DNA from 2 places in the Brevundimonas mediterranea genome. Region 2 is predicted to be linked to the other one. Evidence: predicted binding sites of a transcription regulator. Region 2 holds the regulator's gene; the other holds the start of a gene.

Region 1 (14,937 bases), 120 kb from region 2:
AGGAGCGGACCCTTCCAGCCGGCGATGCGGCGATCCAGATCGAAAGTCTTCATGAGAGACTCCTTACACGGCGACCGGCCCGTCGTCAGCCGTCTCCCCTAAGCCGTCGATCTCGTCTATGGAGCGGCCATGACCGCCGAACACAATCCTGCGCCTCTGATCTCCGTCGTCGTGCCCGTCCATGACGAGGCGGGCGCCGCCGTCCCCCTGGCCCGCGAGATCGCGGCCGCCTTCGCCGGCCGATCCTATGAGATGATCTTCGTCGACGACGCCTCCAGGGACGCGACCCTGTCGGAGCTGAGGGCCGCCATGGCCGAACTGCCGGCCCTGCGGGTCCTGTCCCACGGGACCAATGCGGGCCAGAGCCGGGCGGTCCGCACCGGGGTGCTGGCCGCCCGCGCCCCCGTGGTCGTCACCATGGACGGCGACGGCCAGAACCCCCCGGCCGACGCCCCGCGCCTGGTCGACGCTCTGCTGGCCGCGCCGGCCGATGTGGGCCTGGTCGGCGGCCGGCGCGCCAAGCGCCAGGACAGCCAGGCCAAGCGCCAGGCCTCGATCTGGGCCAACCGCATCCGCCGCCGCCTGCTGGGCGACGACGCCGACGACACCGGCTGCGGCCTGAAGGCCTTCCGCCGCGACGTCTTCCTGCGCCTTCCCTATTTCGATCACATCCATCGCTATCTGCCGGCCCTGATGATCCGCGAGGGGTTCCGCAACCAGTATCTCGACGTCGACCACCGCCACCGCGAGACGGGCCAGTCGAAATACACCAACTGGGGCCGTCTGCGGGCCTCCTTCTCGGACCTGCTGGGCGTCATGTGGCTGAAGACCCGCTCGCGCCGTCCGGGCGCGATTTCGGAATTCTGACACGGCGAAACGCTCCGTCCCTTGGGCGGAGTTGGAGGCCCTTTGGAAGCGGAGGGCTGGGCGGGGCGCCGGGCCTTCGCCCGGAGTATGATCTAGAAATACCGTTTCGACGAAGGTTTGACGCCCCGCGCGGAAGGTTGGCCTGCAAGCTCGGGGCGCCGAGCGGTGGCGGTCTTATCGCCTAACCCCATAAGCCTGCGACGGGTCGGCGGTCCCTGCGAAGAACCGTCCCGAGTGCGGCCGAGTATCCCCCTCGACCCTCCGGCGACGTCCTGAGGCGCCGCCGGCGCGGGGGAGTTGCACCCCCGCTCCCGTTCCATCCGCTCCCGCCGCCGCAAGGTCGCAGGCCTTACGAGCCCTCCAAGCAACGAGACCGGGGAGGATTATAGGGGGCGGGGAAACCCTGGCGGGAAAGTCGGGGCGAGAAACTGACAAGCCCTTGGAAACGTTACGGCACGACCAGCGTCATTGTGACAGTTGGGGCCGTTCGGGCCCCCTCCGTCTCGCCGGCTTCGCCGGCGATCCACCTCCCCCAGGGGGGGAGGAATGGGATGACGGAGATCCTCCCCCCTTGGGGGAGGTGGCGCGGCGCAAAGCGCCGTGACGGAGGGGGCGCGTCACCCCTCGCCGTCGCAAACAAAAAGGGCGGGACCCTGCGGTCCCGCCCTTCTGCATTCTCAGCCGGGTTGGCTTGGACTTAGAAGTCCATGCCGCCCATGCCGCCCATTCCACCCATGTCGGGGGCCGAGGAGCCGCCCTTCTTGGGGGCGTCGGCGACGGCGGCTTCGGTCGTGATCAGGATCGAGGCCACCGAGGCGGCGTCGGTCAGGGCGGTGCGAACCACCTTGGCCGGGTCGATCACGCCCATGGCGACCAGGTCGCCGTACTCTTCCGTCTGGGCGTTGAAGCCGTAGGTGGCGGAGCTGTTTTCCAGCACCTTGCCCACGACGATCGAGCCTTCGACGCCGGCGTTTTCCACGATCTGACGGATCGGGGCCTGGATGGCGCGACGGATGATGGCGATGCCGGCGGTCTGGTCGGCGTTGTCGCCGGTCAGGCCGTCAAGCGCCTTGGTCGCCTTCAGCAGGGCGATGCCGCCGCCCGGGACGATGCCTTCTTCAACGGCTGCACGCGTGGCGTTCAGGGCGTCGTCGACGCGGTCCTTCTTTTCCTTCACTTCGACTTCGGTCGAGCCGCCGACGCGGATGACGGCGACGCCGCCGGCCAGCTTGGCCAGACGTTCCTGCAGCTTTTCCTTGTCGTAGTCCGAGGTGGTGTCCTCGATCTGGCGCTTGATCTGGCCGATGCGGGCCTCGATCTCTTCCTTGCCGCCAACGCCGTCCACGATGGTGGTGTCGTCCTTGGTGATCGTGACTTTCTTGGCCTTGCCGAGCATGTCGATCGTGACGTTCTCAAGCTTGATGCCCAGGTCTTCCGAGATGACCTGGCCGCCGGTCAGGATGGCGATGTCTTCCAGCATGGCCTTGCGGCGATCACCGAAGCCCGGAGCCTTGACGGCGGCGACGCGCAGGCCGCCCCGCAGCTTGTTGACCACCAGGGTGGCCAGGGCCTCGCCTTCGATGTCCTCGGCGATGATCACCAGCGGACGGCCCGATTGCACGACGGCTTCCAGGATCGGCAGCATGGCCTGCAGCGACGACAGCTTCTTCTCGAACAGCAGGATCAGGGGCTCTTCGAGTTGAACCTCCATCTTGTCGGCGTTGGTGATGAAGTAAGGGCTCAGGTAGCCGCGGTCGAACTGCATGCCTTCGACGACGTCCAGCTCGGTCTCGGCGGTCTTGGCTTCTTCAACCGTGATGACGCCTTCGTTGCCTACCTTGGCCATGGCCTTGGCGATCATTTCGCCGACTTCAGCGTCGCCGTTGGCCGAGATGGTGCCGACCTGGGCGATCTCGGAGTTGTTCTCGACCTTCTTGGCCGAGGCCTTGATGTCGGCGAGGACGGCGGTGACGGCCTTGTCGATGCCGCGCTTCAGATCCATCGGGTTCATGCCGGCGGCGACGGCCTTGAGGCCTTCCTGCACGATCGATTGCGCCAGGACGGTTGCGGTGGTGGTGCCGTCACCCGCCTTGTCGTTCGTCTTCGAAGCGACTTCGCGGATCATCTGGGCGCCCATGTTCTCGAAGGCGTCTTCCAGCTCGATCTCTTTGGCGACCGACACGCCGTCCTTGGTCGAGCGCGGGGCGCCGAAGGACTTCTGGATCACGACGTTGCGGCCCTTGGGACCGAGCGTCACCTTGACGGCGTTGGCGAGCACGTTGACGCCGCGCAGCATCTTGTCGCGCGCGTCGGTGTTGAACTGTACGATTTTAGCGGCCATGCGGGCAGCTCCTTGAATGAGTGGTTAGTGACGAGTGGCGAGTGGCGAGTGAAGTGCAGAGTCGCGGGACAATGAGCCGGTATCGGCTCCTCTCGTCACTCGCCACTCGTCACTCGCCACTGGCGTTCTGAGCGTCAGCTCAGGACGCCGAGGACGTCCGACTCTTTCATGATGATCAGGTCGTCGCCGTCGATCTTCACTTCCGTGCCCGACCACTTGCCGAACAGGATGCGGTCGCCGGCCTTCAATTCCAGAGCGTTGACCTTGCCGGATTCGTCACGAACGCCGGGGCCGACGGAGACGACTTCGCCTTCCTGCGGCTTTTCCTTGGCGGTGTCGGGGATGATGATCCCGCCCTTGGTCTTGGATTCTTCTTCAACGCGCTTGACCAGCACGCGGTCGCCGAGCGGACGAAACGCCATCGGTTCTCTCCTTATGTACCCCCCGGACGGGGGCGACTTGAAAACGGTGGGTCAGCCTCTCTTCGATCACCGTTTTGGCAGCCGACCGGTGAGAGTGCTAACGCGATCGGGAGTTAGTCAGAGCAGGGGCCAGCGTCAAGCGGGGCGGCCGGGGGGGTCTGCGAAACTTCCGCGACAAGTGAACCGAAAATGAATGGCGGGCTCCGAGGACGTTCAAGCGGGGGCTGGCAGAATCGTCTCGACGCTGGATGCATTTCCTTCCTCGGAAACGCGGACCCGGCCCGAAAAATAAAAGGAGACGACCATGTCCAAGATGTTGAAGATCACCGCCGCCGTCGCCGCTCCTGTCGTCGCCATGGGCCTGATGGCCGCCCCGGCCTCGGCGCAATCCCGTGACCGCGACCGCGACGACACCGCCCGCAACGCCCTGATCGGCGCGGCCGTCGGGGGCCTGGCCGGCGCCATCTACGGCAACGGCGACGGTCGTTATATCGCCGGCGGCGCCCTGGGCGGCGCGGCCATCGGCGCCGTGGCCTCCTCCTCGAACCGGGGTTCGGGCTGCGAATATTATCGCGGCGGCCAGTGCTACCGGAACCAGGGCCACTGGGAGCGGGAACACGGCATCAACAGCCGGGATCCGCGCTGGGAGCAGCGCCGCGACTATCGCGACTATCGTCGGGACCAGCGTTATGACCGCCGGGATGACCGTCGCGACTACCGCTACGACCGCCGCTGGTAGGCGACGGATCCGATGAAGAAGGGCGTCCTGCGGGGCGCCCTTTTTGTTAAGCCGCGTCCTGGCGCGCGCCCCAGTGCGGGAAGGGATCCTCCAGCCTGGACCAGCCCTTGGGCCCGCGCTCCATCTCGAACCGGGTCAGCAGGGCGGCGTCGAACATCGAGGTCAGCAGGTCGCGGTTCATGTCCTTGCCGATCAGGACGATCTCCTGACGGCGGTCGCCATAGGGCTGACGCCAGACCGCCTCGATCGCCTTCAGCCATTCGGGATTGTCGTCGGGCCAGCGATCGCGCGGGGCCGAGGCCCACCACAGGCCGCCCCATTCGTGTTCCGTCACCGCCCCGGCCTGGCTCCAGGACCCGACATAATCCATCCGGCTGGCCAGCCAGAAGAAGCCCTTGGAGCGCCAGACGCCGGGCCATTCGCGGTTCAGCAGGTCGTGGAAGCGCCGGGGGTGGAACGGTCTGCGCGCCCGATAGACGAAGGTGGAGACGCCGTATTCCTCGGTCTCGGGCGTCACCTCGCCGCGCAGGGCCTGGGACCAGCCGGCAGCCTGTTCCGCCTGCTCCATGTCGAACAGGCCCGTGCCGATCACCTGATCCAGAGGCACGGCGCCCCGCACCGCCTCAAGGATCCGGGCGCGGGGATTGAACTGGGTCATCATCGCCTTCAGCGTCCCGAGTTGGACCGCGTCGAGCAGATCGCACTTGTTCAGCACGATGACGTCGGCGAACTCGATCTGGTCGATCAGCAGATTGGCGACCGTGCGCTCGTCGTCCTCGCCCAGATGTTCGCCACGGGTCTTCAGTCGGTCGGTCGAGGGATAGTCGCGGTGGAAGTTGAAGGCGTCGACCACCGTGACCATGGTGTCGATCCGGGCCAGGTCCGACAGGCTGAAGCCGTCCTCGTCGCGGAAGTCGAAGGTGGCGGCGACCGGCATGGGTTCGGAAATTCCGGTGGATTCGATCAGCAGACAATCGAACCGACCCTCGCGCGCCAGCTTGCCGACCTCGATCAGCAGATCCTCGCGCAGGGTGCAGCAGATACAGCCGTTGGACATCTCCACCAGCCGTTCCTCGGTCCGCGACAGGTCCGCGCCGCCGCCGTCGCGCACCAGGGCGGCGTCGATGTTCACCTCGCTCATGTCATTGACGATCACCGCGACCCGCAGCCCGTCGCGGTTCGACAGGATGTGGTTGAGCAGGGTCGTCTTGCCGGCCCCCAGGAAGCCGGACAGGACGGTGACGGGCAATTTCTTGAACTCGGACACGAAGGCGCTCCACGGCTGCTACGCCGAGCTTGACCACAGCCGGGCGACTATGAGAGTTACGTTATAGTATAACATACGTAGTCAGCAAGGTTTTCCATGGCGGTCGGCGCTGTCGTCCAGGGGCTTGCGCCCACAGTCTTCACCACCCTGTTCGAGCCGCAGGTGCGGATGGCGATCTGGTCTAGGCCCAGCCCCATGCCGCCCGACGCCCCGCCCCCGGCCGACTTCACCGCCGAATGCGATGGGCGGTGGATCGCCCCATCGGGTCCAGCGCCCGAGTGGTTGCTGCGGGATATTCAGGGACTGGGGGAGATCGTGGCGGCGATCAGCGGATGCGAGACCTGGCGCGCGCGGTGCGAGACCGTGACCCGGCGCGCCTGCCCACGCTTCCATCAGGACGCGGTCCCGGTGCGCCTGATCGTCGCCTATGAGGGGCCGGGGCCGGAATGGGCCTTCGCCGGCGAGATCGGCGAGGATCTGGACGGGCGCTATATCGGCACGCGCCGTCGGATCCGCACCCTTCATCCCGGCGACATCGCCATCATGAAGGGCACGGCGCCGGGCTGGGAGGCCTGGCCGGAGTTTCCGGAGGTCCTGCATCGCTCGCCGCCGGCCGGGAAACGATCCCCCCGGCGCGTCTTGACGATCGACGCCGCGCCGATGTGAGCCTCAGCCCATCAACCGCGTCATCAGGCCGGCCGTCGAGGGGTCCAGATCGGCGGACGGTCCGCCGGCGTCCACGTCCTTCAGGATCGCCCTGGCCAGGACCTTGCCCAGTTCGACGCCCCACTGGTCGAAGCTGTTGATGTCCCAGATCACGCCCTCGACGAAGGTCTTGTGCTCATAGAGGGCCAGCAGGGCGCCCAGGGTCTCGGGCGTCAGACGGTCCATGACGATGGCGGTCGAGGGGCGGTTTCCGGTGAAGGTGCGGTGAGGCGCCAGACGGGCCGCCTCTTCCTCCGACAGGCCCTGGGCCAGGCCTTCCGCCTTGGCGGCTTCAGTGGTCTTGCCCAGCATCAGGGCCTGACCCTGGGCCAGGGCGTTGGACCAGAGGGGGGATTCCGGCGCGTCCGCATGGGTCTTGGCCACGATCACAAACTCGGCCGGGACGATCTGGGGCCCCTGGTGGATCTGCTGGAAGAAGGCGTGCTGACCATTGGTGCCCGGCTCGCCGAAGACGACGGGGCAGGTCTGGCGCGTGACGGGCGTGCCGTCGCGATGCACCCGCTTGCCGTTCGACTCCATCTCCAGCTGTTGCAGGAAGGACGGCAGGCGGCGCAGGGCGTGGGCGTAGGGGGCGACGGTGCGGGCGGGTCGGTTCAGACCGTCGACATTGAACACCTGGGCCAGGGCCAGCAGGATCGGCGCATTCTGCTCCAGCGGGGCCGAGACGAAATGGTCGTCCATGGCCGCAGCCCCGGCCAGCATGGCCTCGAACACATCCCAGCCCAGGGCGATGCCGCACGACAGGCTGACCGCCGACCACAGCGAATACCGACCGCCGACCCAGTCCCGGAAGGCGAAGGTGCGGCCGCAGCCGAAGGCCGCCGCCTTGTCCGGCGCCGCCGTCACGCCGATGAAGTGTTTGGTCATGCCTTCGGCCGGCAGGGCCGCGGTCAGCCAGGCCTTGGCGGCCTCGGCGTTGGCCAGGGTTTCCTGGGTGGTGAAGGTCTTGGACACGACCACGACCAGGGTGGTTTCGGGGTCCAGGCCGGTCAGGGCCTCGGCCATGTCGCGCGGATCGATATTGGCGACGAAGCGCAGGTCGATGGCGGGGTCCAGCGGGCGCAGGGCGTCCCAGACCACGCGCGGTCCCAGGTCTGACCCGCCGATGCCGACATGGACGATGGCCTCGAACTTGCGCCCTGTGGCCCCCGCCTCGGCGCCCGAGCGCACGGCGTCGGCATAGGTCTTCATGTCGGCGCGCACGGCGTCCACCTCGGCCGAGACCGGCTCGCCCAGGGCCTTGAAGTCGGCGCCGGCCGGGGCGCGCAGGGCCGGGTGCAGCACGGCCCGGCCCTCGGTCAGATTGACGGCCTCGCCGGCGAACAGGGCGGCGCGACGGCCCTCGACGTCGCTGGCGCGGGCCAGATCCAGACAGGCCTCGAAGCCGGCCTTGGTCCAGCTCTGTTTCGACAGGTCCAGATAAAGCCCCGCCGCCTCGACCGACATCCGCGCCAGCCGGTCGGGATCGGCGGCGAACTGCTGGTCGATACGGGTCGCGCCGGCCTCGGCGGCCGTGCGGTCGAAGGTCGTCCAGGCGTCGTCACGGGTCATCGGTCGTCCTCTGGGAGAGAGAAGAAGGTAAACACTCGTTTACGGGTCGGGCGTATGTCGGTTCAACGTCCTAGCCGACGCTGAAACAGGAAGTCACCCTCATGTCCTGCGGCCTTGCTCTCACGATCGCCCTGGCCCTGTCCAATCCCGCCGTGGCCCTGGCGGCCGAACAGCCCCCTGCGGCGGTCGGGGCGCCGGTGTCGGTGGCGACCGAGCCCCTGTTCGCCGACATCGTCGCCCGGTCCGGCGCGCTGAAGGCTCTGGTCGACGGCTGGGCGGCGGCCAAGGCGGCGGATCAGGCGGACTTCTTCACCAGCCAGGCCTTCACCGGCTTCAAGGCCCAGGCCGAACAGCTGGCCGCGCTCGACATGCAGGGCCACCTGATCCTGAAGGAACGCGGCACGGACGGCGATCTGAAATGCATCCTGCGCGGCATTTCCGAGGACATGCCAAAAAAGGTCCAGGCGGTTCAGGCGGCGGCCACGCCCGCCGACCGCGCCGTCGCCCTGTCGGACCTGTCCTATCTGCTGAACGACAATGTCGAGGTCATCACCGCCCCGCCGCAGCCGGAGGTCTAGGCTTCCTCGTCACCCGGCGAAGGCCGTCACGTCCCCTTCAGAGCCTCGATGACCACGCCTTCGGTCAACAGTTGCGGCAGAATGCGCGGTTCGCCGCCGTTCGCCGGATAGAGCAGATACAGGGGCACGCCCGACCGGCCGTGACGCTCCAGTTCGCGGGTGATGGCGTCGTCACGGCGGGTCCAGTCGCCGACCAGATAGACGGCGTTCGTCGCCTTCAGGGCCTCGGCGACGCGGGGCGAGGACAGGGCGGCGCGCTCGTTGATCTTGCAGGTCACGCACCAGTCAGCCGTGAAATTGACCAGGACCGGACGGCCTTCGGCCTGGGCGGCGCGGACGGATTCGGCGGACCAGGGCGCGGAGGCCATGGGACCGGACTCGGCGACCGACGCCGCCCCCAGAACCGGCGCGCGACCGGCGATCACGGCCAGGACCAGGGCGGCCCCGAGCGCGATCAGGCTGGATCCGCCGGACAGGCGGGCGGATCGGCCCAGGGCGCGCTGGGCCTGGGTCAGACCGAACAGCCACAGGGCGAAGGCGGTGGTCAGGGCGGCCGCCATCAGCAGGGCCAGTCCCTCCGCGCCGGTCTGGCGTGAGAAGACCCAGACCAGCCACAGGGCCGCGCCGTACATGGGGAAGGCCAGCAGGCCCTTCAGCCGATCCATCCATGGGCCGGGCCGGGGCAGGCGCCGCAGCAGGCCGGGCGACAGGCTGACGGCCAGATAGGGCAGGCCCAGGCCCAGGCCCAGCATCAGGAAGATCAGCAACGCCGCCGGCCAGGGCATGAGCAGGGCCGCGCCCAGGGCCGCCGCCATGAAGGGGGCGGTGCAAGGGGCGGCGACGACCACGGCCAGAATTCCGGTGAAGAAGGCGCCCGCGCCGCCCGGCAGGCGCGACAGGGGACCGGCGCCCGCGCCCTGAAGTCCGGCGCCGACATGGAAGACGCCAGACAGGTTCAGCCCCACCGCCAGCATCAGCAGGGCCAGGCCTGCGATCACCGCCGGCGACTGAAGCTGGAAGCCCCAGCCGACGGCCTCGCCCCCGGCGCGCAGGGTCAGCAGGACGCCGGCCAGGACCAGGAAGGTCGCCAGAACCCCGGCCAGGAACAACAGGCCGTCGCGCCGCGCCTCGCGCGGCTGATGGGCCGAGGCGGCCAGGGCGGCGGCCTTCATGGCCAGAATGGGAAAGACGCAGGGCATCAGGTTCAGGATCAGGCCGCCGATCAGGGCGAACAGGGCCGATTGCAGGATCAGGCCCAGGTTGAGCTGGGTTCCGGCGCTGGGGGCCTCGACCTCGCCGGACAGGGCCTTGCCGCCGGTGGTTCCGGCCAGGACCGGGCCGGGTTGGGCCGTGATCTCCCAGGCGCCGGCGTCGGTGGCCAGGACGCCCGAGATCGGACCGTTCAGACCCTTGGCCGTCAGGTCGCCGCCGGGGGTCAGGGTCAGGCTCAGCCCGTTCGGGCCGCTCTGGCCCGACTGGGGGGCGGCGTGGTCGATGATCCCGCCCTCGAACGGATAGAAATAGGCCCGGCTCAGGCCCGCGCCGGCCGTCAGGTCCGCCAGGGGGCCGCCCGTCGCCGACAGGGTCAGGACTCCGTTCTGCAGGGTCGCGCGGGCGTCCAGGCCCGCCGGTCGTGGCGCGGCCTCCAGCACGGCCTGGATGGCGGCGCCATGGTCGGGATCCAGCGGCGGGGCGCCCTCGCGGATCGGCAGGTCCAGACGCAGGCTCATCTGCACCGGCACGCACATCTGGTCGCTGCACACCAGGAACAGGGCGTCGACGGTCAGGGGCAGGGCGGTTCCCGGCCGGGCCGAGGCCGGAACCTCGATCGGGACGGGCAGATAGACGTCGCCGGAATAGCCGTAGTTGACCAGGCTCATCAGCCGCTGGCGCGTGGGCAGGGGCCAGACGATCTCGCCGGTCTGGACCCCGGGCGGCAGACGCCAGTCCAGGGTGGTCGGCCCTCCGGAATCGCCGGGATTGCGCCAATAGGTGTGCCAGCCGGGCGCGATGGTCTGATGCACCGCCACCACGACGGTCGACCCCGGCGCGGCCCAGCGCGACAGGGGAACCAGTTCCGCCTCGATATTGTCGGCCCGTCGCGGACCGGGCGGCACGGCCGCCGCCGCCTCGGCCGGACGGCTGACCGGCTGGGCTTCGGCGACGGACGGAACGCCCGGCAGGACGGACAGGCCGAGGCAAAACAGCAGGGCGTACAGGAAGGCGGTCGGGCGCATGACCTGCTTCTAGGCCCTGCGACCCGCTCTGTCAGCGTGTCCGATCAGCCGAGTTTTCAGCGGCGCGGGTGGGCGTCCACGACCACTTCGGTGCGCCGGCGCAGGGGCTCGGCCGCCCCGCCCGCCGTGGTCGCGCCCGCGTCCCCTGCGGCGTCCACATCGAACACCGGCGACGGCAGGCCCGCCGCGTTCAGGGCCTGGGCCACGGTCCGCGCGCGGCGCTGCGACAGGCTCAGATTGGCCTCGCTCGCTCCGGTCGCGTCCGCCAGACCCACCACCTGGATGCTGCGCACGTCGCAGGTGCGCAGCACGCCCGCCGCCGCATCGATGGCCTGATCGGCCGCGTCGGTCAGCCGCGCCTCGTTCTCGCGGAAATAGATGTCGAATTGCACCGGCATGCACAGGGAACCGCTGGTCACGATCTGATCCCGCCGCATCGGCGTCGCACAGGCCCCCACCGCCAGCAGCCCGCCAGCCAGAGCCAGAATTGTTATCGTTTTCATGACTATCCCCTGTGTCACACCATCGTCCTGCGCACGAAAAAGGCGGCCCGTCCACGACGAACCGCCCTTCCCGAAACTCAAACCGGTCTCGAACCGGACCAGGGCCCGGTTCGAAGTCACGGCTCAATAACGGCGTTGGCCGTTATCCCAGTAGCACTCGTCCTGGCGGTTGTCGTAGCAGTAGTAGGTGCGGCCTTGGCTGTCGCGGTAGCGCTGCTGGTTGTTGCGGTCCTGGCTCGAACCGCGGATCGCGCCCGCTGCGCCGCCCAGGGCGCCGCCGATCAGGGCGCCGGTGGCTGCGTTGCCGCCGCCGACATTGTTGCCGATGACGGCGCCGGCGACAGCGCCGAGGCCGGCGCCGATGGCGCCCTGGCGCACGGTCTGGTTCGAGTTGCCGTAAGGGTCGCTCGCGCAGGCCGAAGCCAAAAGACCGGCGCCGGCGATCGCGATGATGGCCTTGTTCATGATGAAATCCTCTATCCTGGGTTCGCCCCGAAGGCGATAACGCTGGAGTACGGCTCCGGTTCCCCTGTCTATCGTCGTTCTACCGAAACGACTATGCTTAACCGGCGTGGGTCAGCCTGCGCAGTCCTTGGGGGGAAATGATGCGGTTTTCTGATGTGACGCGCGCCACGGCCGGCGCTGAAGGCCCGATCTGGGCGCGCAGCAAGAAGCGCAAGGCCTCGGCCGCGCCGCTGGTCAATCTGCTGGTGACCCTGCTGGCCCTGATCGGCGCCCTGACCCTGGTCTTGTCCATCAAGGAAGGATCGGTCCAGGCGGCGGGCCGGATGATGGACGGCTGGATCATGACCGGCTGGACCGGGGCGCAGAGACTGGCGGGTCGCGCCCCGGAAGCCGCAGAGGTCGCGGCCGACAAGGCGGGTCAGGCGACCGAAAGAACCGGCGACGCCCTGAAGGCCGGCGCCTCGACCGCCCGCGACGAACTGAAGCAATAGTCACGCTTGTCGGGAACGGGCGGGCCGCCTGAACGTTCGGCGGCCATGACCGACACCCTGAGTTCAGAACCCGACGCCGACGCCGGCGAGCCGCGCGACGAGGCCGCGCGTCGTCTCACGCCCCATGCGTCGCTGGGCCGGGCGGTGATGCTGGTCAATCCCTTGTCCGGCAGCGTCGGCCCGCGCGCCGAGGCCGAAGCCGAGGCGATCCTGGCGGACTATGACCTGCAAACCCAGGTCGTGGTGCTGGAAGCCGGCAATTTCGACCAGGCCATCGCCGACGCCTTCGCCGCCGCGCCGGACGTGATCTTCGTCCTGGCCGGCGACGGCACGGCGCGGTCGGTGGCGGCGAAGGCCAGGCCGAATGGTCCGATGATCGCCCCCCTGCCGGGCGGCACGATGAACATGCTGCCCAGGGCCCTGTACGGCACGGCCGACTGGAAGCTGGCCCTGCGCCGCGCCCTGGAGGAGGGCGAGCCCCAATCGGTGTCCGGCGGCGAGGTGTCGGGGGAATATTTCTACTGCGCCGCCATCCTGGGCTCGCCGGCCCTGTGGGCGCCGGCGCGCGAGGCGATGCGGACCGGCAAGGTGCGACTGGCCTGGGCCTATGCGCGGCGGGCGTTGAAGCGGGCCTTCACCGGTCGGTTGAGGTTCAGTCTGGACGGCGGCCCCCGGCGTCGGGCCGAGGCCCTGGTGCTGATCAGCCCGATGATCTCCAAGGCCATGGAGGAGCCGGACGGGCTGGAAGCCGCGGCGATGGACCCGTCCGACGCCAGCCAGGCCTTCCGCCTGGCCGCCAACGCCCTGTTCAGCGACTGGCGCCATGATCCCGCCGTCTCGACCCGCCCGGCCAAGCGGATCGACGTCCGGGCGCGCTCCAAGATTCCCGCCGTGATAGACGGAGAGCCCGTCCTGTTGAAATCCGAGGCCACCGTGCGATTCATTCCCAAGGCGTTCCGCGCCCTTGCGCCCCGGCCCCCCGCGGCCGAGGACAGTCTCTGATGGGGCGTGTTCTCCAGTTTTCGGACGTTCATTTCGGATGCGAGCACAAGGGGGCGGTGGCGGCGGCGCTGGAGTACGCCCACGCCACGCCCAATGATCTGGTTCTGATCACCGGCGACATCACCCAGAAGGGCTATCCGGTCGAGTTCCGGGCGGCGGGGGAATGGATGCGGGCCATGCCGGAGCCGCGCTTCGTCATCGTCGGCAATCACGACGTCCCCTACTGGAGCCCGGTCGCCCGCCTGTTCCATCCATGGCGCGCCTTCGAGACGGCGACGGGTTTCCCCGCCCATGACGGTCAGTTCTGCAACGACACGGTGATGGTGCGGGGCGTCGTCACGGCGCGCGGCTGGCAGGCGCGGCCCAACTGGTCCAAGGGGGTCATCGATCTGGACCAGACCCGGCGTGCGGCCGAGGCCCTGCGTCAGGCGCCGATCGGGGCGTTGCGCATCCTGGCCTGTCATCATCCCCTGGTCGAGATGATCGGCACGCCGATGACCGGCGACGTCAAGCGCGGCGACGAGGCGGCCCTGATCTTCGCCGAGGCCGGGGTGGATCTGATCATGACGGGCCATGTCCATGTGCCTTTCGCCCTGCCCATCGATCTGGCGGACCGCTGCTCCTACGCCGTCGGGTGCGGGACCCTGTCGCACCGCGAGCGGGGCTCGCCGCCGGGCTTCAATCAGGTGGACTGGGACGCCAGGACCATTACGGTCACGGCCCTGGCCTGGGACGGGCGGGGCTACAGCCCGCATCAGGTCTGGCGGCTGCCGCGTCGTCAGGACACCCGCAAGGCCGCGACCGCGCCCAGCCCGAACAGGCCGGGCGAGCTGGAGAAGGCGGCGGTCTGAGCCGTCGCGTCTCTATTCCCGGGTGACGCCGCAAATAGAAAAGGGGCCGGAACTCGCGTTCCGGCCCTTCTGCATTTCGCCGGAGCGGCAGCCCTATAATCGAGGGGCGCCGCGTCCGCGAAGTCCGCCGGCCACGAGGGCGATGACGAACAGGATGATGGCGATCACGGCGATGAATTTGGCGATCTCGAACGAGAAGTTCGCGATGCCGCCGAAGCCGAGAACGGCTGCGATCAAGGCCACGACCAGGAAGATAATTGCCCAGCGAATCATGGGTTTAGCTCTCCTGCGTTGATGTTTCCGACGGCGGCCTTGCAGCCGTTCGTCCCGTCGGAAGATCAACGGTCCCGGACGCAGGGCGTTCCGTGGCCTTCGCAGAATCCTCAGCGCCGACGGCGCCTTTTGGCGTAGCCGCCCTGATCCATCTTTCGCTCGGCCACCATGCTGGCGACGATCGCGGCCAGGGCCGGATTGCGCAGCAACAGGAAGGCCGCGCCCAGTCCGCCGACCGCGCCGATGATCGGGCGTTCGCGAACGATGTGGATCAGCTTGCCGATCAGACCGTCCGGCGCATCCTCCTCGTCCTCCTCGTCGTGACTTTCGCCCTTCAGGAAGACGAGTGCGACGACCAGGGCGACCAGGGCGAACAGGGCGAAGGTGATGGCCGAGGCGCCCAGGGGCGTCGTGACCAGGCTGATGGCGTGGAAGATGGCGACGCCGAGAAACACCACGGCCAGAAAGACGCTCGCGGCGGCCACGCTGGTCGCCACGATGCGTTTGACGATGCCCTTGAACATCAGCGGCGACGGCCGGCCAGAAGCAGGCCGAGCACCACGCCGACGCCGAGGGCGATGGCGGTCGACTGGACCGGACGTTCCTGCACCCGCTCGACGATAT
Region 2 (14,937 bases):
GCCAACGACCGCGTCCTGATGGTGGGCCAGGTCGAACGCTTCAACCCGGCCGTGGACACGGTCAAGCGCGCCGTCGCCGACGACGAGATCATCTCCATCCAGATCACCCGCGTCGGCCCCTTCCCGCCGCGCATGGGCGAGGTCGGCGTGGTCATCGATCTGGCGGTGCATGACATCGACATCATCCGCCACCTGACCGGATCCGAGATCGTCGAGGTCCAGCCGCAGCTGGCCCGCACCCGCGCCGAGCGCGAGGACACGGCCCTGCTGCAGTTCCGGCTGGACAACGGCGTGATCGCCCACATCACGACCAACTGGGTCACGCCCTACAAGACCCGCACCCTGCAGGTCGCCACCAAGACCAAATTCATCGTCGCCGACCTGATCACCCGCCAGGTGACGGAGTATTTTGGGCAGCAGCCCGACGGCTCCTATTCGACCCGGATGCTGAACAGCTGGCCGGCCGAACCGCTGAGGAAGGAGCTGGAGGCCTTCGCCCGCGCCATCCACACCGGCGAGACCCCGGCGGTGACGGGGGAAGACGGCCTGCGTAATCTGGAAGTCGCCCTGCGCTGCCTGGGCGAGGCGTAAAGTCGCCGCAATGGCCGGGGAGGAAGAGGCATGCGCTCCATTCTCGTTCCCGTCGCCGCCGCTGTTGTCGCCGTGTCCGCCGCCGCCCCGGCCCACGCCGACACCCGCTATCTGTCCTACAACGCCTCGGACCGCATCACCCAGGCCCTGACCAAGGGGATCACCCTCCAGGTCCGGCGCGGCCTGTTCGGGGCGATCAGCGTGGAACGGCTGTTCTCGACCACCGCGCGCGGTTCGGCCGACTTCACCCGGGGCGGGCCGAACGAGGCGCGGCGCGTCCTGCCCGAGGGGGCGAACGAGAGCGACCTCTATGCCATCGAACAGAGCGGCGACGGACGGGGTCTGGCCCGCGCCCTGTGTCCCGGCGCGAACGACGTCTGGCTGGTGATGAGCCGCATCCGCGCGCCCCGCCCGCTGACGATACAGGCGGTCGGCCGCTGGGCCGACGGGACCTACCGCCATTGCGTGACGCTGAGTTACGACTGGCGCGGCGAATGGCAGACGGCGCCGGTCTCGCCGTTTGCGGACACGGACTCCTAGATCCAGCCCGTTCCGCCGACGGCGCGCCCTTTCGCCCGCCACGCCTGGTCGTCTATCTTCATGGCTGGAGAGGCGTTCGGAGAGACAGCGATGCGATGGGCCCTGCCCCTGGCGGTTCTGATCGGCGTGGTCGCCGCCCTGCTGACCTGGACCCGGCCGGGCGCGTCCATCCCGTCGATCACCGACGCGCCGGTCACGGTCTATCTGCTCGACAACGGCTTCCACACCGATCTGGCCGTGCCCCGCGCGGCGCTGGAACGACGCGGCGGGCCGCTTGGACAGGCCGTCGCGGACCTGGCGCCCGGCGACTGGATTCTGATCGGCTGGGGCGACGCCGCCTTCTATGTCGATCAAAGTCCGATCTCGGACCGATTGCCTGACGGCGCGCGCGCCTTCTTCCGGCCCGGCAATCCCTCCGTCGTCATGCTGGACCCGGAGAGTCTGGACCCCCGCGACCGCCACGCCGCCGATCGACGCGCGGCCCTGCGCCTCCCGCCCGGCGCCTTCGATCGAATGGCGGGACGGATCGAGTCCTCGCTCGACCTCGCAGACGGGGGGCCGCGTGTCGCGACCGCTCGCGCCGGCGACGACGCCCGCTTCTTCGTCAGCCGGGAGAGCTTTTCGATCCTGCACCTGTGCAACCACTGGACGGCCGGTGCGCTGAACGCCGGCGGGGTGGCGATCCGCCCGGCGCGCTCGGCGTTTTCGGGCGAGGTGATGCGGTCCGTCAGAGCGGCGGAACTGGACAGGGCGGCTCCACACGCCTAGACCGCCCGACTTTCGCTTATCCGGCCGGGTCCGAGCCCCGGCGGGCGAACAAGAAGGAGCGGCCGATGGCCCACAAACAGCATACCCGCAATTCCTCCGGCCCGGCCGGTCCGAGCCAACGCCAGCTGCGCGCCGGCGAACTGATCCGTCACGCCCTGGTCGACATCCTGCGTGAGGAGGACATCCACGACGAGGCCCTGGCCGACGTGTCCGTCACCGTGACCGAGGTCCGCCTGTCGCCGGACCTGAAACACGCCACCTGTTTCGTCGAACCCCTGGGCGCCGGCGTCGAGGCCGCCGCGACCACGGGCCACGAGAGCGAGATCATCAAGGCGCTGAACGTCCACGCCAAATTCCTGCGCGGCCAGTTGGGCCGGCGTCTGGACATGAAGTTCACGCCGGACCTGCGCTTCCGCCACGACGAAAGCTTCGACGCCGCCAGCCATCTCGACCGTCTGTTCGAAGACCCCCGCGTCCGCGCCGACCTGGAACGCCGCGACGAGGAAGAGGGCGACTCCTGATGTCGCGGCCTCAAGTAGCGCGAAGCGCGGTAGGCCAAGCATCGTGGCCTCAAGTAGCGCGAAGCGCGATAGGCCCGGCATAATGGCCCGTAAGAAGAAGGGCGACGTCGTCGACGGCTGGGTGTGCCTGGACAAGCCGTTCGAGATGGGATCGACCGAGGCGGTCAGCCGCATCCGCCGCCTGTTCAACGCCCAGAAGGCCGGTCACGCCGGGACGCTGGATCCGCTGGCCAGCGGCATCCTGCCCATAGCGCTTGGCGAGGCGACCAAGACCGTGCCGATGATGATGGAGGCGCAGAAGGTCTATCGTTTCACCATCAACTGGGGCGTATCGACCGACAGCGTGGACCGCGAAGGCGAGATCATCGGCCGGTCCGACGTCCGCCCCTCGGTCGAGGCGGTGAAGGCCGCCCTGCCCGCCTTCGTCGGCGAGATCGACCAGACCCCGCCCCGTTTCTCAGCCATCAAGGTGGACGGCGCCCGCGCCTATGACCTGGCCCGCGACGGTGTCGAGTTCGAGCTTCAGTCCCGCCGCGTCACCATCCATTCGGCCGAGGTCACCGACGCCCCGGACGCCGACCATGTCGAACTGACCATCCGCACCGGCAAGGGCGTTTACGTGCGCTCGCTGGCGCGCGACCTGGCGCTCGCCCTGGGCGCCGAGGGTCACGTAAGCGCCCTGCGCCGCGAGCGGGTCGGCCCGTTCAGCACGGAAAACGCCGTCACTCTGGATTCTCTGGAAGAAATGGTGCATAGGGGCGCCGCCTCGGAAGGCTTGCTTCCCGTTGCGACCGCCCTGGACGGCATCCCGGAGCTGGCCGTGACGGATCAGGACGCCTTCTCGCTTCGGCAGGGACGCCCGATCGTTCTGCTCCCCCGTCAGGTGGAAACCCTCAAGGATCGCCTTTCCGGCGGTTCGCGAACGGTTTCAGCCTTTCAGGGCCAGACCCTCGTCGCACTCTGCCAGTTGCGGGCCGGCCGGTTAGAACCCGACCGCGTTTTCAACCTCTAGGCCCGCGCCATCCGGCAAGGGCCGAGACCCCACGGCCTCAAGTAGCGCGAAGCGCGATAGGCCAAGAAAGGACTCTTCGATGTCGGTTACTGCTGAACGCAAGCACGAGATCATCGCCGATAACGCCCGCACCGCTGGCGACACCGGCTCGGCCGAGGTTCAGGTCGCGATCCTGTCGGAACGCATCTCCAACCTGACCGAACACTTCAAGACCCACAAGAAGGACAACCACTCGCGTCGTGGCCTTCTGAAGATGGTGTCGCAACGTCGCCGCCTGCTCGACCACCTGAACAAGGTCGACGCCGGTCGCTACCAGGCGCTCATCGCCAAGCTGGGCCTGCGCCGCTAAGGCGTCGGATCAGTGTAGAATACGCTTTCGAGGCGCGGGCGGTCACGTCCGCGCCTCGTTGTGCGACTAGAGACGACCTGTGCGCCGCAGGACTTACGGCGCAGTTGCGAGGGCCATGCCGGTCCTCTCCCGGTCGACCGCGATGGCGCGGCGACCTCTGGATCGAAGGACTGAACGCCCGACGCATCCGCCCCCAATGATGGGACCCCGCACGGAATACGCCGTCCGGGATACGAAAGACGAAATATGTTCGATATCAAACGCAAGACGATCGAGTGGGCCGGACGCCCGCTGACCCTGGAAACGGGCCGCATCGCCCGCCAGGCCGACGGCGCCGTGCTGGCGACCTACGGCGAGACCGTGGTTCTGGCCACCGTCGTCTATGGCCGTTCGCCCAAGCCGGGTCTGGATTTCTTCCCCCTGACCGTCAACTACCAGGAAAAGACCTTCGCCGCCGGCAAGATCCCGGGCGGCTATTTCAAGCGTGAAGGCCGTCCCAGCGAAAAGGAAACCCTGGTTTCCCGCCTGATCGACCGTCCGATCCGCCCCCTGTTCGTCAAGGGCTTCAAGAACGAGACTCAGGTCGTCATCACCGTGCTGCAGCACGACATGGAAAACGATCCGGACGTGCTGGGCATGGTCGCCGCCTCGGCCGCCCTGACCATCTCGGGCGTGCCCTTCATGGGCCCCATCGGCGCCGCGCGCGTCGGCCTGATCGACGGCGAGCTGGTTCTGAACCCGACGGTCGACCAGATCCCGGGCTCTGACCTGGACCTGGTGGTCGCCGGCACGCAAGACGCCCTGATGATGGTCGAATCCGAAGCCAAGGAGCTGTCGGAAGAGAAGATGCTCGAGGCGCTGATGTTCGCCCACGCCGGCATGCAGCCGGTGATCGACGCCATCATCGATCTGGCCGAACACGCCGCCAAGGAGCCCTTCGACTTCCAGGCCGAAGACCACTCCGACGTCGTCACCTCGATCAAGAAGCTGGTCGGCGAGGACATCAAGGCCGCCTACACCCACCCCGGCAAGTACGACCGTCGCTCGGGCGTCGATGCGGCCAAGAAGACCGCCGCCGCCGCCCTGGTGAAGACCGACGAAAACCCCGAAGGCGTCGACAGCTCCAAGTTCGCGGCCGCCTTCAAGGAATGCGAAGCCGACGTCCTGCGTCGCGACATCATCGAGAACGCCCACCGCGTCGACGGCCGCGCCCTCGACAAGGTCCGCGCCATCGTGTCGGAAGTCGGCGTTCTGCCGCGCACCCACGGTTCGGCCCTGTTCACGCGTGGGGAAACCCAGGCCCTGGTCGTCGCCACCCTCGGCACCGGCGAGGACGAGCAGTACATCGACAGCCTGCAGGGCACCTACAAGGAAAGCTTCCTGCTGCACTACAACTTCCCCCCCTATTCGGTGGGTGAAGCGGGCCGCATGGGTTCGCCCGGCCGTCGCGAAATCGGTCACGGCAAGCTGGCCTGGCGCGCGATCCGTCCGATGCTGCCGTCGAAGGAAGACTTCCCCTACACCATCCGCCTGGTCTCCGAGATCACCGAGTCGAACGGCTCGTCCTCGATGGCCACGGTCTGCGGTTCGTCGCTGGCCCTGATGGACGCCGGCGTGCCGCTGATCCGTCCGGTCTCGGGCATCGCCATGGGCCTGATCCTGGAGCCGTCGGGCGAATTCGCCATCCTGTCGGACATCCTGGGTGACGAAGATCACCTGGGCGACATGGACTTCAAGGTCGCCGGCACCTCGGAAGGCATCACCAGCCTTCAGATGGACATCAAGGTCGCCGGGATCACCAAGGAGATCATGAAACAGGCCCTGACCCAGGCCTCGGCCGGTCGCCTCCACATCCTGGACGAGATGTCCAAGGCCATGGATGCGCCGCGCGCCGAACTGGGCGAGCATGCGCCGAAGATCGAAACCATCAAGATCGCGGTCGACAAGATCCGTGAAGTGATCGGTTCGGGCGGCAAGGTGATCCGCGAGATCGTCGAGAAGACCGGCGCCAAGATCGACATCGGCGACGACGGCACCATCAAGGTCGCCGCCAACGACCAGGAAAAGATCGACGCCGCCAAGGCCTGGATCCAGTCCATCGCCTCGGAACCGGAAGTCGGAACCATCTACTCCGGCAAGGTCGTCAAGGTCGTCGATTTCGGCGCCTTCGTGAACTTCTTCGGCGCCAAGGACGGCCTGGTCCACGTGTCCCAGATCGCCCTGGAACGCGTCGCCAACCCGGCCGACGTCCTGTCGGAAGGCCAGGAGGTCAAGGTCAAGTTCCTGGGCTTCGACGATCGCGGCAAGACCAAGCTGTCGATGAAGGTCGTCGATCAGACCACGGGTGAAGACCTAACCGACAAGATCAACGCCGAACGCGCCGAGCGCGGCGAAGAGCCCCTGTCGGACGACACCGGCGGCCGTCCCAAGCGCGAAGGCGGCGGTGATCGCGGCGGCGACCGCGGTCGTCGTCGTCGCGACTAGGACTGAGCCACACGGCTGAATGAGAAGGCCCCGCCGGCGACGGCGGGGCCTTTTTCATGGCGGCCTGTCCTAAGACCGGCACGCCGCCGGAGGATCGCCGTCGCGCGCCCACAATTTGCAGGACCGGTCGATCTCGCCCTGGATCAGGTCGCAAGGGTTGGCGGCGTTGCAGGGCGGGTGGGTCGCGGGGCTGACCTGGATGCAGCGTTCGACCAGGCGCGCGGACGCCGCCTCGCCGATCTGCTCACGACAGGGGATTTCACTGGCGGGAATCCGCTCGGGCCTCATGTCCGGTCCTTCCGGAATCCGAGCCTGAGCGTCTTCCGACGGCGCCGGCGTCGGCGCCGCGGGGTTCCCGGCCGGGGCGGGGCCAGGAGCGGCGGGGCTGGGGACCGCCGACGAAACGGTCCCAGAGGAAGAGGCGTCAGAGGAAGAGGCGTTGGGGGCGTCGCTTCCGGGCTGACAGGCCGCGACCGTCAGGGCGAAGGCCAGAACGGCGGCTGAGGCGGAACTGATGAACAGGGGGCGGCGCATCGGCATCTCCGGGCAGGGGCGGGATCACCCAGACGATGAACCGTCCCCTTAACGCGCGAAAGCCCCTATCGGCGCACCGCCTCCAGCGCAGCCTTTTGCAGGGCGAACAGTTCGGTGCAGCCGATCTCGGCCAGGGAGAAGAGGCGGTCGAACTCGGCGCGGGAGAAGCCGCGCTTCTCGCCGGTGGCCTGGACCTCGACGATCTGGCCCGCGCCGGTCAGGACGAAGTTGGAATCGGCTTCGGCCTCGGAATCCTCTTCATAGTCCAGGTCCAGCACCGGCACGCCGTCGCAGACGCCGCACGAGACGGCCGCCACCTGGTCCAGGATCGGGTCGGACTTCAGCACCCCTTCGTCGCGCAGATAGTTGAGGGCCGAGGCCATGGCGACCCAGGCGCCGGTGATGGAGGCGGTGCGGGTGCCGCCGTCGGCCTGGATGACGTCGCAGTCCAGCACCACCTGACGCTCGCCCAGGGCCTTCAGATCGACGACGGCGCGGAGCGAGCGGCCGATCAGGCGCTGGATCTCCTGGGTGCGGCCCGTCTGTTTGCCGGCGGCGGCCTCGCGGCGGCCGCGGGTGTGGGTGGCGCGGGGCAGCATGCCGTATTCGGCCGTGACCCAGCCTTGGCCCTTGCCGCGCATCCAGCCGGGGATGGTCTCCTCGACCGAGGCCGTCACCAGGACCTTGGTATGGCCGAAGGTGATCAGGCACGAGCCCTCGGCGTAGCGGTTGACGCCGGTCTCGATGGTCACGGGACGCAGTTGATCGTCGGTGCGTTGCGAATGGCGCATTGAGATGAGTCCTTGGAAGCGGGGGCTGCGGTGCTTATCCTGAAACCGTGAGCCTGTATGCCCCCAAAACTCCGCCCTTCGACGGCGCCCAGTCCTTTGCGGGGCTGGCGGGTCTGGATGCGCGCGCACGCGACATCTTCCGGCGCATCGTCGAATCCTATCTGGAGACGGGCGAGCCGGTGGGATCGCGCACCCTGTCGCTGGGCGGGATCGCCCTGTCGCCGGCCTCGATCCGCAATACGATGCAGGACCTGACCCTGGCCGGGCTGCTGGCTGCGCCCCATACATCGGCGGGGCGGATCCCCACCCATGCGGGCCTGCGCCTGTTCGTCGACGGCCTGCTGGAGGTCGGCGACCTGACGAAGGAGGAGCGGCGCGAGATCGACGGCCGGCTGGCCGGGCGCAGCCGCAACTTCGAATCCGCCCTGGACGAGGCGTCGAACCTGTTGTCGGGCCTGGCGGGCGGCGCGGGCGTGGTGTCCAGCCCGGTGCGCGAGTCCGGCGTCAAACATGTGGAGTTCGTCGCCCTGGGCGGGGATCAGGCCCTGGCGGTCATCGTCGCCGACGACGGCACGGTCGAGAACCGGATCATGACCCTGGCGGCCGGGGTCACGCCCTCCACCCTGGTGGAGGCCTCCAACTTCCTCAACGCCCGCCTGCGCGGCCGGCCCTTCGCCGACGCCAAGCGCGAGATGACCCAGGAACTGGAGATCGCGCGGCGCGAACTGGACCAGACCGCCGCCCGCCTGGTCGAGGACGGATTCGCCGCCTGGTCCGGCGGCCCGGACCGCGAGCGCGCCCTGATCGTGCGGGGCCGCGCCAATCTGTTGCAGGACGGCGAGGGCCTGGCGGATCTGGAGCGGGTGCGGGTCCTGTTCGACGACCTGGAGCAGAAGGAACAGCTGATCGGCCTGCTGGACGGGGTGGATGCGGCGCAGGGGGTGCGAATTTTCATCGGCGCCGAAACGCGGTTGTTTTCACTTTCGGGTTCCGCCGTGATCGCGGCGCCCTATATGAGCGGCCGACAGCGGGTCCTGGGCGCCATCGGCGTCATAGGCCCCGCAAGATTGAACTACGCCCGTGTCATCCCGTTGGTGGACTATACCGCCCGGGTGCTGGGCCGGATGCTGGACGGGAACGACAAGTGAGCGACAAGCCCCTTAACGACGACTTCAACGAACTGGACGCCGATATGGCGGAAACCAACGCCGAACACGGCCTGGACGCCGATCCCTCGGACAATCTCGCGCCGCTGGACGCCGTCATCGCCGAACGCGACGAGTGGAAGGACCGCGCCCTGCGCGTCGCCGCCGAGATGGAGAACCTGAAGCGCCGCGCCGAGACGCAGCAGAACGACGCCCGCGCCTTCGCCATCCAGCGCTTCGCCAAGGATCTGCTGGGCGTGGCCGACAATCTGGAGCGCGCCCTGATGGCTGCGCCCAAGGACACGGACGGCCCGACCGTGGCCCTGGTGACCGGTCTGGAAATGACCCAGAAGGCCCTGCTGCAGGCGTTCGAGACCAATGGGCTGAAGCGCGTCGCGCCCGAGGCCGGCGAGGCCTTCAACCCCCATCTGCACCAGGCCATGATCGAACAGCCGTCGGACACGGTTCCCGGCGGCGCCGTGCTCCAGACCATGCAGTCCGGTTTCGAACTGTTCGGCCGCACCATCCGCCCGGCCATGGTCGTGGTCGCGGCCAAGGGCTCGGGCGCGCAGGGCGCCAACCCCTATGGCGCAGCCCCCGCGCCCGAAGGCCAGGCCTTCGACGGCAAGGCCTGATGTCAGGACGTGAGTGGTGATGGGTGAGGGGTGAGTAGTGAGCTGCGGTGTCTCCGCAAGCCGCTCACCTCTTGCCCACGACTCACCATTCACCAGTCACTCCCCCCTCAGAACCTTCGCCGCCATCCGCCGATCAAGGCGAATTCCGGCGCGGCGTCCGCAACATGGCGCGGCTGACGGCTGGCCACGGCCTGGATCGTCAGGTTTGAGCCGTCCCACAGACTCCGCTCGCCGCCCAGGATGAAATCGATCTGGCGACCGCTCGGCGTGGCCGAGAAGCTGCGGCGCGAATAGGTCAGGGGGTCGAAATACTCGACCGGCACATCCGCCAGCCAGGCCGAGAAGGCGCCGCTTTCGATCCGCAGCGGCTGCGACAGGGTGAAGCTGATCCGGTCGCAGAGCACCGAACACCCTGTCAGCAGGCCCAGACGCCAGTTCGAACTGATCGCGGCCTGGTCCATCGACAGGAACCGGCCCTCGCTCCGGGTCGAGCCGACGCCGGCCTCGCCGATCAGGGCCAGGCCGGGCCTCAGGGTCCAGTCGCCGCCCACCGCATAGAAGCGGGTGCGCGACGGCAGGGCGAAGTCCGATCCGCCGGGCAGAAAGGCCCCCAAGGGCCCCAGACGCTCGTCCAGGCCGCCGATGCTGACGGACAGGCCGCCTTCTGCGCCGCGCCAGGCCAGGGTGGCGCGGCTGTAGCTTGAAGCCTCCGCCTCGACCCGCCTCAGCGGCATACGCCGGTCCCCGCCCCCGCTCTCGGCCGCAAGGGTCAGCGACCCGAACCGCAGGGCGCCGCGCGCCGCATGATCCGCCTGGGCCAGGGCGGCGAAACCGTCGCCGGCCGCGTCGAAGGGCGACCGCGCCCCGCCTCGACCCTGCCATGTGGCGAAGCTCAGCCGGCCCATCTCCAGGTCCAGCATGGCCTCCTGACGGGGTTCGTCGCCCAGCCAGGGCGCGTCGGTCAGGTCATAACGCGCAGCGATGGGCTCGGGCGTCTCGGCCGGCTGGGACGCCGTCAGGTTCAGGCGGCCGCCGTTCGGCAGGGCCAGCCGGGTCGTCGCCGTCCGGCTCGGCGCGAACGGCGCGGCCTGATACGAGCGGCTGGGCGCGGTCGGATAGGCCCCGCCCAGCTGGACCGCGAACATCCGGTCATAACCGTCGAACAGGACGGTCCCCAGGGCGGTCTGGCGCGAGAAGGCGTCGCCGAAGGCGGGGCCGACGAAACTGCCCGGCTCGGTCTCGGCGACGATGGAGCCTCCGTCGGCCATCGGGGTCGAGCTCGTTCCCACCGGCCGGAAGGCGTTGGCCAAGTCCAGCAAGCCCCGGCCGTAGACGATGTCGGTCCCTGCGTCCCCGGCGTCGCGCGCCGTGTCGAGAAGGATGGCCAGGGCCTGACGCGCCGAAAGATTGGGGAAGGCGTCCATCAGCAGGGCCAGGGCGCCCGAGACATGGGGCGCCGAGAAGGAGGTGCCGTTGATCCGCCAGCAGCGGGTCCCGTCGCAGCCGGTGATGACGTCCTCGCCCGGCGCGGAAATATAGGCGGCGGCCGTGGCCCCCGCGCGGTTCGAAAAGCTGGACATGACATTGGTCTCGCCGTGCGAACCGACGGCGATGACAGAGCCGGAGAACCGGGGATCCACCGCATATTGCGCAGGCCAGCCGGGATTGGCCTCGCCGTCATTGCCCGACGAGGCGACGATGACCGCCCCGGAATCGACCGCGCGCAACAGGGCCGCCTCGAAGGCGGAGCCCAGCCGACCGTCGCCGCCCAGGGACATGTTGATGATCTTAACCCCGTTGGCCACGGCGAAGTCCAAGGCCCGGACCAGGTCTGAACTGCTGAAACAGACGTCGTCGTCCTCATCTTTACAGTCGGAGATGTCGGTGCGGATCGACAGTATGGTCGATTCATAGGCCACGCCGACCGAACCCAGTCCGTTGAAGTTCGAGGCGATCACCCCCGACACCAGGGTTCCGTGGCTGTCGTTCGCGACATAGGGGGTGTTGCGGCCCGGAACCACGTCGGTCGAGGCGGTGGAAATCCGCCCGACCAGATCGGCCTGGCTGTTGCTGACGCCGGAATCGACCACAGCGACCGTGACGCCGTTTCCGGTGGCGCCGGTCTGCCACCCGACCTCGGCCTTCATATTGGCCAGGCCGTAGTTCCGCAGATACTCGGTGGAGGACACCGAAGGGGGCGGCGGCGGCGGAGGGGGCGGAGGAGGCGGCGGCGGAGGAGGAGGCGGCGGTGGTGGCGGCACGACGGGCGTTACGACGCCCCCGCCGCCGCCTCCCCCGCCCCCACAGGCCGCAAGGGGAAGAAACAACAGGCCTACACCCAGCAGAACCGCCCGGCTTAACCGCAAACCGCCCATGTCACCCTCCCTGACGCAGAGCCCTCAGCAATGCGTCACATCAGTAGCAATTCAACTCCTTAACGCTTTGTCGAGGTGGGCCAGAAGTTTCGCCCATGCGTCCCGGGCGTCCGCCTCGGCGTAGCTGGCGCGGTAGTCGGCGTGGAAGCCGTGCGGCGCGTCCGGATAGACGATGATCCGGCTGTCGGTCTGGCCCGCTCGCGCCAGGGCCTCGCGCATCCGCTCGACGCTGGCCAGGGGGATGCCCTGGTCCTGGCCGCCGTACAGACCCAGGACGGGCGCCTTCAGGTCATCGGCCAGATCGACCGGCCACGGCTGGCCGGATGAAATTTGCACCGGCGTCGCGTCGGGGGCCGGCGCCAGACGGCCGTACCAGGCCACGCCGGCGCCGATGACGGCGAAGCGCGCCGCCGCCTGCCACACCACCTTGCCGCCCCAGCAGAAGCCGGTGATCCCGACCTTGCCGTCCCGCGCCCACAGCTGCTGACTGGCCCAGTCCAGGGTCGCCGACAGATCGCCCATCACCTGCTCATAGTCGGCCGCCCCGACGATCTGCATGATCCGGCCCATGTCGGACAGGGGCGCCGGATCCTCGACCCGGTTGAAGAAGGCCGGGGCGATGGCGGCGTAGCCCTGCTTGGCCAGGCGACGGCAGATGTCATTGATATAGTCGTGGACGCCGAAGATCTCGGACACCACCACCACGACTGGAAAAGGCCCCTCGCCCGCCGGCCGCGCCACATAGGCCGGCAGTTCGATCCCGTCCGGCGCCGGATAGGTCACCTCGGCGGTCTCGAGCCCGGCGGCGTCGGTGGTGATGGGTCGGGCCTCCTTGGCCAGGGCCGCGACCGCATAGCCCGAAAAGAGCAGCCCCCCCAGGGCGCCCACCGCCCTGCGGCTCAGCTTCAGATCATCGGGGGTCTGGCCTTCGGGACGGATCAGGGTGGTCATGGGACGGCTCCAGAAACGGGGGAGCCGCAGACCATCACGGCGCGCCGGGAGCGTCCAGTCAACTTAGGCGGAAGTCGATCCGATTGGTTTGGCGAAACAGACGGCCTCCGGTCGGCCGACATAGAGGCCATAGGGCGGAATTTCGCGATAGCCGGCGCGGAGATAGAAGCGCACGGCCAAAGTGTTGACGCGACGCGTTTCCAGCCGGATTTCGCCGTAGCCGAGGCTTTTCGCCTTCGCCTCCAATGCCGCGAGCACGGCGGAACCCACGCCCCGTCCGGCGACCCCCGCATACATGCGCTTGATTTCGGCGACGCCCGGCTGGAGCGGACGCAGGGCGCCGCAGCCTATGGCCCGCCCCTGCTCGTCCCGCGCCAGTAGGAAGGCGGCGCCCGCCCCCCGAACATCGTCCTCGTCGAACGAGGCCTGGCCGCTGGAGCCCGTGATCGCCGCCAGTCGCTGGGACAGGGCGGCGATCAGGACTTTGGCGTCGGCATGGTCGGGGTCGGCGTCCTCGATAAGGATCATCCGGGGTCGATCCTCAGTGCCGGAAGACCCGCACCCCGGTGAAGGCCATGGCGATGCCCTGCTCGTCGGCGGCGGCGATGACCTCGGCGTCGCGCATCGAGCCGCCGGGCTGGATCACCGCGGTGGCGCCGGCCGCGACGGCTTCCAGCAGGCCGTCGGCGAAGGGGAAGAAGGCTTCCGAGGCGCAGGCCGAACCCTGGGCCAGGGAATGGGCCAGTCCCTTGGCCTCGCCGGCCTCCTTGGCGCGGATCGCGGCGATGCGGGCGCTGTCGCGACGGTTCATCTGGCCGGCGCCAATGCCGGCGGTCTGGCCGTCCTTGGCGTAGACGATGGCGTTGGACTTGACGTGTTTGGCCACGGTGAAGGCGAACAGCATGTCATGGATCTCGGTCGGCGTCGGCTGGCGGCGCGTGACGATCTTCAGGTCTTCGGGCTTGATCAGCGACCGGTCGCGGCTCTGGACCAGGAAGCCGCCGGCGACCGAGCGGAACACCTCGCCCGGCCCGTGCGGATCGGGCAGGCCGTCGGTGATCAGCAGGCGCAGGTTCTTCTTCGAAGCAAAGACTTCCTTGGCCTCGTCGTCAGCGCCGGGGGCGATGACGACCTCGGTGAAGATGCCGGTGATGGCGCGGGCGTCGTCGCCGTTCAGCGGGCGGTTGACCGCGATCACGCCGCCGAAGGCCGAGACGGCGTCGCATTCCAGCGCACGGGCATAGGCTTCCGACAGATCCTTGCCGACCGCGACGCCGCAGGGGTTGGCGTGTTTGACGATGACCACGGCCGGGGCCTCGAACTCCGCGACCAGTTCATAGGCGGCGTCGGCGTCGGCGATATTGTTGTAGCCCAGCTCCTTCCCCTGGACCTGGGTCGCATGGGCCACGCCGGGACGGGCCTCGCCTGTGCGGTAGAAGGCGCCGGTCTGGTGCGGGTTCTCACCATAGCGCAGGGTCTGGGCCAGAGAACCGGCGATGGACTTCCGGGCCGGGGCCGCGTCCTCGACCTGGCTTGCGAACCAGCCGGAGACGGCGGCGTCATAGGCGGCGGTGCGGGCGAAGGCGCGGGCGGCCAGCCGCTTGCGCAGAGCCAGATCGGTCGAACCCTCCGCCTTCAACGCCTCGAGGATCAGGCCGATGGACTCGCCGTCGACGGCGACGGCGACATAGCCGTGGTTCTTGGAGCCCGAACGGATCATGGCCGGGCCGCCGATGTCGATATTCTCGACCGCCGCCTCGAACGAGCCGCCCGCAGCAACAGTGGACTCGAACGGATAGAGGTCGATCCAGACGATATCGATGGCGCCGATGCCGTGGTCGATCATTGACTGGGCGTGGTCTGCCGCGTCGCGCACGCCCAGAAGGCCGCCATGAACGACGGGGTGCAGGGTCTTGACCCGACCGTCCATCATCTCGGGGAAGCCGGTCAGGTCGGCCACGTCCTTGACCGGCAGGCCCAGTTTGGCGATCGCCGCGCGGGTGCCGCCGGTCGAGACCAGTTCGACGCCCAGGTCGTGCAGGGTGCGGGCGGCGTCTTCCAGCCCGGCCTTGTCGGACAGGGAGATCAGGGCGCGTTGCGGCTTGACCCGGTCGGGGGCGGGCGGGAAGTCGGGAGCGGCGGGCATGGCGGCGTCCGTAAAGGCTGGGGGAGGATGGCGCGGCGTCTAGCACCGGGGCGCCCGTGCGTCACCCCGTATGCGGACGGATCAGAGCAGGCCGA

The links. Region 2 encodes HrcA, which represses chaperone genes, less so after heat shock. Its sites were predicted from a motif close to GTTAGCANTCNNNNNNNNNGANTGCTAAC; they were not measured.
Region 1: a site for HrcA is predicted at 3,704-3,732, ahead of groES (co-chaperone GroES). Genes of this name have one in related genera too.

What each region holds. Positions count from the first base shown of each region.
Region 1 is NZ_CP048751.1:1,575,416-1,590,352, forward strand. It holds gene GYM46_RS07665 (ArnT family glycosyltransferase) at 1-53, opposite strand, end outside; gene GYM46_RS07670 (glycosyltransferase family 2 protein) at 130-867, shown strand; gene groL (chaperonin GroEL) at 1,565-3,208, opposite strand; gene groES (co-chaperone GroES) at 3,343-3,630, opposite strand; gene GYM46_RS07685 (hypothetical protein) at 3,935-4,369, shown strand; gene zigA (zinc metallochaperone GTPase ZigA) at 4,416-5,636, opposite strand; gene GYM46_RS07695 (DUF1826 domain-containing protein) at 5,733-6,302, shown strand; gene pgi (glucose-6-phosphate isomerase) at 6,306-7,913, opposite strand; gene GYM46_RS07705 (hypothetical protein) at 8,015-8,491, shown strand; gene GYM46_RS07710 (protein-disulfide reductase DsbD family protein) at 8,518-10,728, opposite strand; gene GYM46_RS07715 (OmpA family protein) at 10,785-11,231, opposite strand; gene GYM46_RS07720 (YMGG-like glycine zipper-containing protein) at 11,355-11,696, opposite strand; gene GYM46_RS07725 (hypothetical protein) at 11,837-12,187, shown strand; gene GYM46_RS07730 (diacylglycerol/lipid kinase family protein) at 12,233-13,189, shown strand; gene GYM46_RS07735 (metallophosphoesterase family protein) at 13,189-14,040, shown strand; gene GYM46_RS07740 (DUF1328 domain-containing protein) at 14,134-14,313, opposite strand; gene GYM46_RS07745 (hypothetical protein) at 14,424-14,837, opposite strand; gene GYM46_RS07750 (glycine zipper domain-containing protein) at 14,837-14,937, opposite strand, start outside.
Region 2 is NZ_CP048751.1:1,450,513-1,465,449, forward strand. It holds gene GYM46_RS07085 (Gfo/Idh/MocA family protein) at 1-591, shown strand, start outside; gene GYM46_RS07090 (hypothetical protein) at 622-1,131, shown strand; gene GYM46_RS07095 (DUF2459 domain-containing protein) at 1,222-1,899, shown strand; gene rbfA (30S ribosome-binding factor RbfA) at 1,965-2,420, shown strand; gene truB (tRNA pseudouridine(55) synthase TruB) at 2,503-3,432, shown strand; gene rpsO (30S ribosomal protein S15) at 3,512-3,781, shown strand; gene pnp (polyribonucleotide nucleotidyltransferase) at 4,028-6,265, shown strand; gene GYM46_RS07120 (hypothetical protein) at 6,335-6,799, opposite strand; gene rph (ribonuclease PH) at 6,865-7,590, opposite strand; gene hrcA (heat-inducible transcriptional repressor HrcA) at 7,644-8,738, shown strand; gene grpE (nucleotide exchange factor GrpE) at 8,783-9,370, shown strand; gene GYM46_RS07140 (S8 family peptidase) at 9,478-11,559, opposite strand; gene GYM46_RS07145 (dienelactone hydrolase family protein) at 11,797-12,696, opposite strand; gene GYM46_RS07150 (GNAT family N-acetyltransferase) at 12,760-13,224, opposite strand; gene purH (bifunctional phosphoribosylaminoimidazolecarboxamide formyltransferase/IMP cyclohydrolase) at 13,238-14,842, opposite strand; gene GYM46_RS07160 (hypothetical protein) at 14,924-14,937, opposite strand, start outside.